3 regions of the Rhizobium viscosum genome follow, and region 3 is predicted to be linked to each of the others. Evidence: predicted binding sites of a transcription regulator. Region 3 holds the regulator's gene; each other region holds the start of a gene.
The links. The regulator PhoB, encoded in region 3, activates phosphate uptake and scavenging genes when phosphate is short. The targets are predictions, from matches to a motif close to TGTCATNNANCTGTCAT.

Region 1 (4,019 bases), on a different contig from region 3:
ATGCCGGCTCGGCGCGGATTCTGACAGGCCTTGGTTTCGAGGCTCTGGCGACCACCAGCGCCGGCTATGCCTTTTCGAAGGGCAAGCGAGATTCCTTTGCGAGCCTGAAGCGCGGCGAGATCCTCGACAATGCCGCCGAGATCGTCGGAGCAACCGATCTTCCCGTATCGGCCGATCTCGAAGACGGGTTCGGCGCAGCACCCGAGATCTGCACCGAAACGATCCGGCTCGCCTCAGCGGCCGGGCTGGTCGGCGGATCGATCGAGGACGCCACGGGCGATCCGGCAAGGCCGATCTATTATCTGGCGCAGGCCGTCGAGCGGGTGCAGGCCGCGGCTGAGGCGGCGCGGAAACTGCCTTTCCTATTGACGGCGAGGGCGGAGAATTTTCTCTGGGAACGGCCCGATCTCGATGACACGATCAAGCGGCTGCAGGCTTTCTCGGCAGCCGGCGCCGATGTCCTCTATGCGCCCGGCCTGCCTGATATCGACGCCATCCGAACCGTCTGCGCCGCCGTCGACAAGCCCGTCAACGTGGTGATGGGGCTGAAGGGGCCGCGCTATAGCGTTGCCGAACTCTCGGCGGCGGGCGTGCGCCGGGTGAGCGTGGGCGGGTCCTTTGCGCGCGCCGCACTTGGTGCGCTGCTGCGGGCCGCCGAGGAGGTGAAATCGTCGGGCACCTTCACCTACGCCGGCGATGCGATCCCGGCAGCCACGCTCAGCCAGCTGATGTCGCAGGAGAAGCGGGGTGACCGGCAATAGACTGCTGCATCGACGGCCTCTCATTGCGGATTGGTGATGAAGTCGGGAAATTTGTGGTAGATGCAGTCGCTCATCAAGAAGAACGACATGCCGGTATCGCCAAGTTCGTACGATGAAAGCTCCCACTCGAAGGTGTCGTGACCATCGTACCCGGCCAGGAATGCCATCAGGCTCAACTCCCGGTACGGTCCCGGCGGAAACATTGCGCCATACACCGTCACCTCCTTTCCGGCGAACTCGCCCTTGATGACCCTCCTGATTTCCAGATCCGCCCGGATCATTCGGGTCGGGAATTCGTTCATTACGATCAAACCGGATTCGCCGATGAAAAGCGACTTCACGCTGGCTTCTACCACCACCTTCGCCTTTGCCAGCAGCTCATTCTGCGGAGGACATCGCGGCATCCCGACTGCTGGTCTCAGGCTGAGGACCAACAGAATGAAAATCGCGTGGAAGCCTGTTTGCATGCGCGCGCTCGATGATGCTCCGGGCATCGGTGTTCCCCCATTCGGCAGGCCAATTCCTGCCGGTTGCGCGAAGCTGAACTCGAATTGTGGCTTATCCGCCGCCGAACGATGGCGTCGCGGCGTCAAACAGGTGATGGTTGTAAGTGCGAAATGACGGAACCCGGATGTCAGCCAATCAGCCCTTCCTCTTACGCCCCTTGCCGTGCCGGGGGCGGAAATCGACGAGCAGAGATTTCAGCTCAAGTTCGCGCACGCGCCGTGCCGCTTCGTCAGGGCTGACCCAGTCCAGCACGCGCTGGCCGACCTCTCGGAACTGCCCCTGCGTGCGGTCCACCTCGATCTGGAAGATGTCGACGATGCAGGGAACAACGTCGCCGTCATCCAGTTCCTTGAGGTAGGTATAGTGGCCGACCGGCTTCTTGCTCACCGTCCCGCGCACGCCTGCTTCCTCCCAGGCCTCTATGGCAGCCGCCTCATGCGGCTTCTTCTTTTTCATCGGCCAGCCCTTGGGAATGATCCAGCGGCCGCTGTCGCGCGTGGTGACGACGAGGATCTCGATTTCGGGGCGATCGCTTTCAGTATCGCTGTTTCGATAGCGGAAGCAGAGAGCGCCATATTGCTGGCGAAAGGCGCCGGAGAAGAGCTTCTCGGGCCTTTCCGCAAGTTGCTTCAGCAGGGGCTTTGGGGTGGTGGCGCGAGGTTTTGCGCCTTTTTTGCTGGATTTCATGACATCAAGCATTGTCAATTTCTGCATTTTCGATCAATTGCCTGCGACGTTTTATGACAGATTTATGACAGTCTCTTGCGACTGTTGTATCCGCTTCAGGAAGGATCGCCCGAGATGATGAGCGTGTTTCGCAAGATGATGCCGCGGGAGGACCGCTTCTTCGAGATGTTCTGCCGGCATTCGGAAACGGTCGTCGCTGCCGCCCACGCGATGGAACGGTTGTTGAAAGGCGAAGCGGTTCAGGAAAATTGCGACAGGATCATCGCGCTCGAAGATCAGGCGGACGACATTACACGCGAAGTGCTTGTCGCCGTCCGGCGGAGCTTCATCACGCCCTTTGATCGCGGCGACATCAAGGATCTCATCCAGTCCATGGATGATGCGATCGACATGATGCACAAGACGGTGAAGATCATCCGCCTGTTCGAGCAGACGAGTTTCGACCCGCTGATGCAGGAGATGGGCGGGGAGATCGTCAAGGCGGCCGCCTTGATGGCGGAGGCGATACCGCTTCTCAACAAGATGGGTGCGAATGCGCAGCGGCTGGCTGTCATCGCCGAAGAGATCACCCGGGTCGAGGGCCGCTCCGACGAATTGCATGACGAGGGGCTGAAGGACCTTTATCGCCGGCATGGCGCCAGCGGCAATGCCATGGCCTATATGATCGGCAGCGAGATCTACTCCAACCTCGAAAAGATCGTCGACCGGTTCGAGGACGTGGCCAATGAAATCAGCGGCGTCGTCATCGAGAACGTCTGATGGAAGCCACTCTCTCCCTTCCGCTGCTGATCGGCCTGATTGGTGTCGCGCTATTCTTCGATTTCCTCAACGGGCTGCACGACGCGGCAAACTCGATTGCGACCATCGTGTCCACCCGGGTTCTCAGGCCACAGTATGCCGTCGGGTGGGCGGCCTTCTTCAATTTCATCGCCTTTCTGTTTTTCGGCCTGCATGTCGCCGAAACGCTCGGCACCGGCATCATCGATCCGGCAATCGTCTCGCCGCAGGTAATCTTTGCGGCACTGATAGGGGCGATCGTCTGGAACATCGTCACTTGGCTCTTCGGCATTCCCTCATCGTCGTCGCATGCGCTGGTCGGCGGGCTTGTCGGGGCGGGGCTAGCGAAGGTCGGCTTCAGTTCCATTGTCTGGAGCGGCTTGTTGAAGACGGTCGGCGCAATTGTCATGTCGCCGGCAATCGGCTTCCTGCTTGCGCTGTTCTTCGTGCTCGTCGTCTCCTGGATGTTCGTGCGCCAGACGCCCTTTGCCGTCGACCGCACGTTCCGGATCATGCAGTTCATCTCGGCCTCGCTCTATTCGCTCGGCCATGGCGGCAACGATGCGCAAAAGACCATGGGCATCATCGCCGTTCTTCTCTTCAGTCAGGGGCAGCTCGGTCCCAGCTTTCATGTGCCGCTCTGGGTGGTCATCTCCTGTCAGTCGGCCATGGCGCTCGGCACGCTTTTCGGTGGCTGGCGGATCGTTCACACGATGGGCTCGAAAATCACCAGGCTTAATCCAATGCAGGGTTTCTGCGCCGAAACCGGCGGAGCACTGACACTGTTTGCTGCGACCTGGCTCGGTATTCCCGTGTCGACGACGCACACGATCACCGGTGCGATCATAGGTGTGGGTGCTGCCCGACGTCTTTCGGCGGTGCGCTGGGGTGTTGCCGGCAATATCGTCATCGCCTGGGTCATCACCATGCCTGCTGCCGCTGCCATTGCCGCCGCCTGCTATGGGATTGCCAGCCTGTTTGCCTGAGGGCAGGAGTCCGCTCGATGCATCCGATACCCTAATTTTAGGGGCCGCTATTTTCGATCTGATGTTGCGCTCTATTCTCCTTGCAAGGAGAAGGAGATAACGAGCGGACCATGCATCCATCCAGGCATTTATCTGAATTGAATGAGGAAAGCGCGGTAAAGACCGGCCGCCGCGGGATCGACCAGAGCGGTGCGATCTGTTGCCGTGTCGAGAGGGGCGGAAGGCTGAGCGTTCTGCTCATCACCAGCCGCGATAGCGGAAGATGGGTGATCCCGAAGGGTTATCTGGAGAGAAAGGAAAA
Region 2 (4,019 bases), 900 kb from region 3:
GGATGATCTGATCCGGATCGTCTCGAACGCCCTGATCGCCTGTCACCCTGAAGTCGTTGCGGCCGCCCGACTGGGAGGCGACGAGTTTGCGCTGGTGCAGATTGGAACCGCCGCGCGTGGGGAGATAGAAGAGACTATTCTGGCGCTGTTCACCGAACCCTTCAAAATCGAAGGGCGAACGATCGAAGTCGGCGCAAGCATCGGAGCTGCCGCACGTGACGGAGACGTACCGCCTTTGGAGCTCCTCCGCAGGGCGGATATGGCGCTCTATCGGGCCAAGGCAAACGGCAGAGGCCGGGCGATCGAATACGACCCGGAGCTGGATCGGGAACGCCAGAGGGTCGCCGAAATGGAAGCTCTGTTGAAGAGCGCCATCAGCAATGGTGCGATCGAAGCTTTTTTCCAGCCTCTCGTCTCCGCTGCGACAGGCGCTGTTACTGGTCTTGAAGCACTGGCGCGTTGGCGAACTCCAGCGGGAAACATAAGCCCTGAGATTTTCATCCCGCTCGCCGAAAGGTGCGGCCTCATCGATGCACTCGGCACTCACATGTTGAAAACATCCATCGGGCACGCCAAGAACTGGCCTGGCCTGGCATTGTCGGTGAACGTTTCGCCGGTCCAACTCTGCAACCCGGAATTCGCCGCCGAAGTGATCTCGCTTCTGCAGGAGCTCGATTTCGATCCTAAGCGCCTGACATTGGAGATCACCGAAGGCGTCCTGATGACAAACCCGGAACAGGCCCGTCGGTCGATAGATCACCTCAAACAGGTCGGTATAAAATTCGCGCTTGATGACTTTGGCTGCGGCTATGCAAGCATCGGCGCATTGCGGCAGTTCGGGTTTGATCGCATGAAGATCGACCGTTCGCTCGTGTCCGCTCTCGACCAAGCCTCGAATGGCGCCGACGTTCTGAGGGCCACGATCTCCCTGGCGACCGCTCTGCAGATTCCCGTGACAGCCGAAGGTATCGAGAATACGCGCCAGGCGGCGATCCTGCGTGAGGCCGGCTGCGACCAGCTCCAGGGCTATCTGATCGGCAAACCTATGTCGGCACTCGAAATATCCAGCAAGCTTCAAGAGCATGCCGCGTAGATTGCGGTAGCACACGCGGGCGGTCGTCAGGTCCTCGGAGCGTTTTGGCGTCTGAAAACGACATTTTCACACATTGCTGCGGCAATCGACCGCAGCCCTGCGGCAATAGGGCCACACCTCATTCGCCAAGGCATTGTCAGCGCGCGATTCATCAGGAAAGTCAGTGACTTCAGCGACTTATGCACAGCTTTGCATTTCATGTCGCCCATCACAAACTGTCATCAAACTGTAATAATGGGCGCCTAGCCGCGTTCCCGTGATGAGGAAATTCAGCGCTCTCGACAATGGACACCCCCTCCATGGCGCCGGACCTCGTCGTCCTCTAGTTCCATCAGGGAAGAGTCGCAAATGCTCACCAAGAAACTTCTTTCGGCCTGCCTCGGCGCCGGCCTGGTTGCCGCTCTGGCAGTCTCGGCCTCCGCTGCCGATATTACCGGCGCTGGCTCCACCTTCGTCTATCCGGTTCTTTCGAAATGGTCCGCAGACTACAACAAGGAAACCGGCGACAAGCTGAACTACCAGTCGATCGGTTCGGGTGGCGGTATCGCACAGATCAAGGCTGCAACGGTTGACTTCGGCGCTTCCGACGCCCCGCTCAAGCCGGAAGATCTGACGGCTGGCGGCTTCGGCCAGTTCCCGCTCGTCGTTGGCGGCATCGTTCCCGTCATCAACGTCAAGGGCATCAAATCAGGCGAACTGAAGCTCTCCGGCAAGGTTCTCGCTGACATCTACCTCGGCAACGTCACCAAGTGGAACGACAAGGCCATCGCCGATCTGAACCCGGGCCTGAAGCTGCCCGACAGCCAGATCGCCGTTGTTCACCGTTCTGACGGCTCCGGTACCTCCTTCAACTGGACGAACTTCTTCTCGAAGGTAAACCCGGACTGGAAGTCCAAGGTTGGTGAAGGCACCGCCGTCAACTGGCCTGTTGGTATCGGCGGCAAGGGCAACGAAGGCGTTGCTGCTTATGTAACCCGCGTCAAGGATTCGATCGGCTACGTCGAATACGCCTACGCTCTGCAGAACAAGCTGCCCTTCGTTCTGGTTCAGAACGCTGCCGGCCAGTATCCGAAGCCGAATGCCGAGAGCTTTTCGGCTGCCGCTGCAAGCGCAGAATGGGGCAAGGCTCAGGACTTCTACCTGATCATGACCAACGCGCCGGGCGAAAAGGCCTGGCCGATCACGGCAACCACCTGGGCGATCATGTACAAGGAGCCGAAGGACGCTGAACGCTCCAAGGCTGCTTTCTCTTTCTTCAAGTGGGCTCTCGAAAAGGGCCAGAAGGAAGCCTCCTCGCTCGACTACGTTCCGCTTCCGGATACGCTCGTGAAGCAGATCGAAGATTACTGGACGGCCTCTTTCAAGAGCTGATCCTGACGAAACTGCGGTCGGGGCGGGAAGCTTGGCTTTCCGCCCCTGATGCCTTTGACACCCCCTCAAAGCAGCAGAGCGTACGGATATGAGCGAAGCACTGGCATCGCTGCCCGCCGACACCGCGGGCGTGAAGCGCCGCGACGGCGCTGCAGGCGATCGTATTTTTTACTGGATAGTTTTGGGCTGCGGCCTGTTTGTTCTTGCCGTCCTGCTGGCAGCGGCGATCTCCATGGCCATGGGCGGGCTTCTCGCGTTCCGGACCTTCGGCTTCGGCTTCCTGACCGGCACGGAATGGGATCCGGTGGCTGAACAATTCGCCGGCCTCGTGCCGATCTACGGTACGCTTGTCACCTCGGCGCTTGCCATGATCATCGGCGTTCCCGTCAGCCTTGGCATCGCGGTTTTCATCACCGAAGTTGCGCCGCGCTCCATTCGCGGGCCGATCGGCGGCGCGGTCGAGCTTCTCGCCGGTATCCCCTCGATCATTTACGGCATGTGGGGTCTCTTCACCTTCGCGCCCTTCATGTCGGATTATATCCAGCCGGTGCTGATCGACTGGCTGGGTCCGATCCCGCTGATCGGCGCGCTGTTTTCGGGAGCTCCGCTCGGTATCGGCATGCTGACATCGGGCATCGTACTGGCGATCATGATCATCCCCTTCATTTCCTCGGTCATGCGCGACGTCTTCCTCGTCGTCCCCGCGCAGCTGAAGGAATCGGCCTATGCGCTAGGCTCGACCAAGTGGGAAGTGGTGCGCGATATCGTCATCCCGCATACCCGCACAGCCGTCGTCGGCGGTATCTTCCTGGGTCTCGGCCGCGCACTCGGCGAGACCATGGCGGTGACCTTCGTCCTCGGCAACACCCATAACATCGCGGTGTCGCTGATGGAGCCCGGCACCTCGATTGCCGCAACGCTCGCCAATGAATTTGCCGAGGCTTCGGACGACCTCTACAGGTCGTCGCTCGCAGCACTTGGTCTCATCCTCTTCGTCGTCACCTTCATCGTTCTGGCGGCCGCCAAGCTCATGCTGGTGCGCATGGCAAAGCAGAGGGGGGAATAATCATGGCTACCTATTCGGGCTCCCTTTACCGCCGCCGCCAGATCGGCAGCGCAATCGCGTTGACGCTTTGCGGTATCGCGACCGTACTCGGCCTGGTCTTTCTGGTGTGGATCCTCTGGACGACGCTGATCCACGGCCTGTCTGCGCTGAGCCCCAGCCTTCTCACGGAAATGACACCGCCGCCCGGCGAAGACGGCGGCGGTCTCGCCAACGCCTTCATGGGCAGCCTGTTGATGGTCGTGCTGGCTGTCATCATCGGCACGCCGATCGGTGTGCTCGCCGGCACCTATCTGTCGGAATTTGCCCGCGGCAAGAAGATCGGCGAGGCAATCCGCTTCGTCAACGACATCCTGCTCTCGGCGCCGTCGATCATCATTGGCCTGTTCGTCTATGAAGTGGTCGTTCGCCCGACCTCACGCTTTTCCGGCTTTGCCGGCGGCATCGCGCTCGCCTTCATCTTCCTGCCGGTCGTGGTGCGCACCACCGACG
Region 3 (4,019 bases):
CAGCTAATGTTGCAGAAATGACTCTCTCGGGAAGCAAGTTGGGGAAAACCTCGAATTCGGATTCATCGGATTCCTGCGACTCTTGTCACAGAGTCAGGCTCACACTAGGTTAAAGTTCAATTACTAGACTGCATGCGGCGGAACTAGTCACCAAAATTGATCAGGCGTTTCTTGCTTCGGAGACTTCCGAGGCAACGGTGAGGGATTCTGCCATCACCAACGCGAAAGGTGGAGACAGGGCAATGAACTGGACAGACGAGCGTGTCGAGAAGCTCAAGAAGCTTTGGTCGGAGGGGCTGAGCGCCAGCCAGATCGCTGCGCAGCTTGGCGGCGTCAGTAGAAACGCTGTTATCGGCAAGGTTCACCGGCTCAGTCTTCCCGGCCGCGCCAAGGCCGGCGGCACGGCAACCGCCGCGCGCGCACCGAAGCGCAATACGTCGGCTCCGCGCGCGCCGAACTATGCGTCTCGCATCACCACCCGCACCGTTACCCGCCAGCAGGGCGCAACGATGCTGAAGGAAGAGATCGAGATCGAAACGGTCGAGGAAATGGAATACGTGCCGGCCAAGAACGTGGTCGTGCCGATCTCCCGCCGCCTCGGCCTGACGGAACTGACGGAGCGCACCTGCAAGTGGCCGGTCGGCGATCCGATGAAGGACGATTTCTATTTCTGCGGCTGCGACTCCCCGGATTCCTCGCCCTACTGCAATTATCACCAGCGCCTCGCCTACCAGCCGGTCAGCGAGCGCCGCAAGGCTGTCCGGGTCGGCTGACCCACGATTTTCCAACAGACGCAAAGTACCATCACCCCTCCTCGCCTTGCGCGGAGGGGTGATTTTTTAGCCGGCACAGGAGGGCTGGAAAACGGCTCCTGACCACGACTATTTGTCGGAGGCCGATCTCTGCCGTCCGTTCGCCATGCCGGACAATGCGAACTTATGTGGCCAAGGCCACCAAGCGTCTCAGCCCCAGACTGGCATGGAATGGTGGTCATGGCGCCGTAGCGCGATTTTCTGATACAGATGCGGTATTCTTGTCGAGTAGCACGGCGCAAACAGTCGCTCGGGGGTGCCAATGGAGATCGATCCAAAGCGGATGACAATCGGATTCGTCGGGACGGGCACGATTACCGACGCCGTCGTCACCGGATTGGGCAAGACAGCGTTTCGCGACACACCGATCGTGCTGTCACCGCGCAGCGCAAGCGTCGCGGCCCGCCTCGCGGAGGCAAACCGGAATGTATCGATCGCTTTGGGCAACCAGGATGTTCTCGACCGCTCCGATCTCGTATTTCTGGCAGTGAGGCCGCAAATTGCCGAGGAGGTCATCCGCTCGCTCCGATTTCGGCCGGGCCACCATGTCATCAGCTTTGTCGCGGCCACGCCAATGGATCAACTGCTGGCGTGGATCGATGAGCCGGTTCGCCTGAGCCTGGCAATTCCACTTCCGTTCGTTGCAGATCTCCAGGGGGCGACCGCGATCTACCCGCCCGACGAGGTTTCCCACGCCCTCTTTTCGGCGCTCGGAACGGCGATCCAGGTTGAAGACAAGCAGGAGTTCGAGCTTCTCGCGGTGGCAAGCTGCCTGATGGCCAGCTATTTCGGCATCCTGGACGCGACGTCGACCTGGCTCCAGAGCAAGGGGCTTTCGGGAACGGCTGGCGACGCCTACCTCCGTCAATTGTTTTCCGGCCTCGCCCATGCTGCCCGATCAAAACCTGTGGCGAGTTTTGATGAACTCATCGGCGAGCATTCGACCAAGGGCGGATTGAATGAACAGGTGCTCGAGGACTTTCGCGAGTTCGGCGGCACTGCGGCTTTGCAAAAGGCTCTTGATCGAATTCTTGTGCGCATCCGTCTGTAGAAAGCAGATCCTCTCGAGGTTCGCTTTCTGCGCCTGGTGTCGGCTTTCATGAGCTAGGGGTGCCAGATATGCAAACGGGCCGCCCGGCAAGCGAGCGACCCGTCTGGACCTCCGATCACTCGGATTAAGCTTCCATGGAATATCCCGCGCCGCGGACGGTGCGGATGACATCCTGCATGTTGGAGAAATTCAGCGCCTTGCGCAGGCGGCCGACATGGACGTCGACAGTGCGTTCGTCCACATAGATATCGTGGCCCCAGACGCCATCGAGGAGCTGCGAGCGGGAGAAGACCCTGCCCGGCGACGACATCAGGAATTCGAGCAGGCGGAATTCGGTCGGGCCGAGGCGGACTTCGCGGCTCTTGCGATGGACGCGATGGGTTTCGCGATCGAGCTCGATATCACCACATTTCAGAACCGTCGACAGCACCTCCGGACGGGCGCGGCGCAGCATCGCCTTGACGCGGGCAACGAGTTCCGGCGTGGAGAAGGGCTTGACGACATAGTCGTCGGCGCCGGTCGAGAGACCGCGAACGCGCTCGCTCTCTTCGCCGCGTGCCGTCAGCATGATGATCGGCAGGCGCTCGGTTTCCGGCCGCATGCGCAGCCGGCGGCAGAGCTCGATGCCGGAGACGCCGGGCAGCATCCAGTCCAGGATGAGCAGGTCCGGCGTGCGCTCCTGAAGCCGGATTTCGGCCTCGTCGCCACGAAGGATCGTATCCACCTCGAAACCTTCAGCTTCGAGGTTGTAGCGGAGAAGCACGCTCAGCGCCTCTTCATCTTCAACAACTGCAACTCTTGGGATCATGCGTGTCAGTCTCCTAATGCATGATCCTTAAACCGGGGGTGATTTAAGCGGGGGGACCATGCAGGAACTCGGAATGGGCTGCGACCCATGCGCGCCCCAGCGGGGCGCGCACATAATCGGCAGTTCAGGATTACTCCGTCACCGCACCAACGGTATTGGCGCTGTCGTCCTTCGGACGCTCGCCTTCCGGCTGGGCGCCAGTTGCCATGTAGTAGATCGTCTCGGCAATGTTGGTCGCATGGTCGCCGATGCGCTCGATGTTCTTGGCGCAGAAGAGAAGATGCGTGCAGCTCGTGATGTTGCGCGGATCTTCCATCATGTAGGTGAGGAGTTCGCGGAACAGCGAGGTGTACATCGCGTCGATCTCATCGTCGCGCTCGCGGATGGACTTGGCCTTGTCGGCCGAGCGATTGGTGTAGACGTCGAGCACTTCCTTGAGCTGGACGAGTGCCAGTTCGGAGAGATGCTCGAGACCGCGGGCGAGCTTGCGCGGAACGCCGGTGCTCTGGACGGCGATGACGCGCTTGGCCGTGTTCTTGCCGAGATCGCCGACGCGCTCGAGGTCGGCGGCGATGCGGATCGAACCCATGATCTCACGAAGGTCGGAGGCCATCGGCTGGCGACGGGCGATCGTGACGATCGCCTTGTCGTTGATCTCGCGCTCCGCGTGATCGAGGATCACGTCGTCGGAAATGACCTTCTGGGCGAGTGCGGTGTCACCGTTAACAAGCGCACGGACGGCGTCGGCGCCCATCTGCTCGGCAAGGCCGCCCATCTCGGAAATGCGCCGGGACAGGAATTTCAGATCGTCGTCATAGGCGGAAAAAATATGTGTCGATGCCATGGGGCTTTGTCCTCGAAAATCGGGAAGGCTTCACATCGCCAAAATCAGCCGAACCGGCCCATGATATAGTCCTGGGTGCGCGGATCGTCCGGATTGGTGAACATCTTGTCGGTATCGTTTTCCTCGACCAGGTTGCCGAGGTGGAACATGGCCGTACGCTGTGATACGCGAGCGGCCTGCTGCATGGAATGCGTCACGATGACGATGGTGTAGTTCTCACGCAGCTCGTGGATCAGCTCTTCGACCTTGGCAGTCGCGATCGGGTCGAGCGCCGAGCACGGCTCGTCCATCAGGATGACTTCCGGGCTGACGGCAACGGCGCGTGCGATGCACAGACGCTGCTGCTGACCACCGGAAAGGCCGGTGCCGGATTCATGCACACGATCCTTGACCTCATTCCAGAGGCCGGCGCGCTGCAGGCTCGACTCGACGATCTGGTCGAGGTCGGCCTTGGACTTGGCGAGGCCGTGGATGCGCGGGCCGTAGGAGACGTTCTCGTAGATC

Region 1: H4W29_RS32190 (DUF47 domain-containing protein) is a predicted target of PhoB. The motif match lies at 2,009-2,025, and genes of this name have one in related genera.
Region 2: pstS (phosphate ABC transporter substrate-binding protein PstS) is a predicted target of PhoB. The motif match lies at 1,310-1,326, and genes of this name have one in related genera.

What each region holds. Positions count from the first base shown of each region.
Region 1 is NZ_JADBEC010000003.1:38,279-42,297, forward strand. It holds gene H4W29_RS32175 (isocitrate lyase/PEP mutase family protein) at 1-761, shown strand, start outside; gene H4W29_RS32180 (hypothetical protein) at 782-1,255, opposite strand; gene H4W29_RS32185 (NUDIX hydrolase) at 1,404-1,955, opposite strand; gene H4W29_RS32190 (DUF47 domain-containing protein) at 2,070-2,714, shown strand; gene H4W29_RS32195 (inorganic phosphate transporter) at 2,714-3,718, shown strand; gene H4W29_RS32200 (NUDIX hydrolase) at 3,856-4,019, shown strand, end outside.
Region 2 is NZ_JADBEC010000001.1:450,200-454,218, reverse strand. It holds gene H4W29_RS02330 (bifunctional diguanylate cyclase/phosphodiesterase) at 1-1,093, shown strand, start outside; gene pstS (phosphate ABC transporter substrate-binding protein PstS) at 1,442-2,464, shown strand; gene pstC (phosphate ABC transporter permease subunit PstC) at 2,553-3,530, shown strand; gene pstA (phosphate ABC transporter permease PstA) at 3,533-4,019, shown strand, end outside.
Region 3 is NZ_JADBEC010000001.1:1,353,551-1,357,569, forward strand. It holds gene H4W29_RS06810 (GcrA family cell cycle regulator) at 243-773, shown strand; gene H4W29_RS06815 (pyrroline-5-carboxylate reductase) at 1,075-1,863, shown strand; gene phoB (phosphate regulon transcriptional regulator PhoB) at 1,988-2,671, opposite strand; gene phoU (phosphate signaling complex protein PhoU) at 2,802-3,515, opposite strand; gene pstB (phosphate ABC transporter ATP-binding protein PstB) at 3,560-4,019, opposite strand, start outside.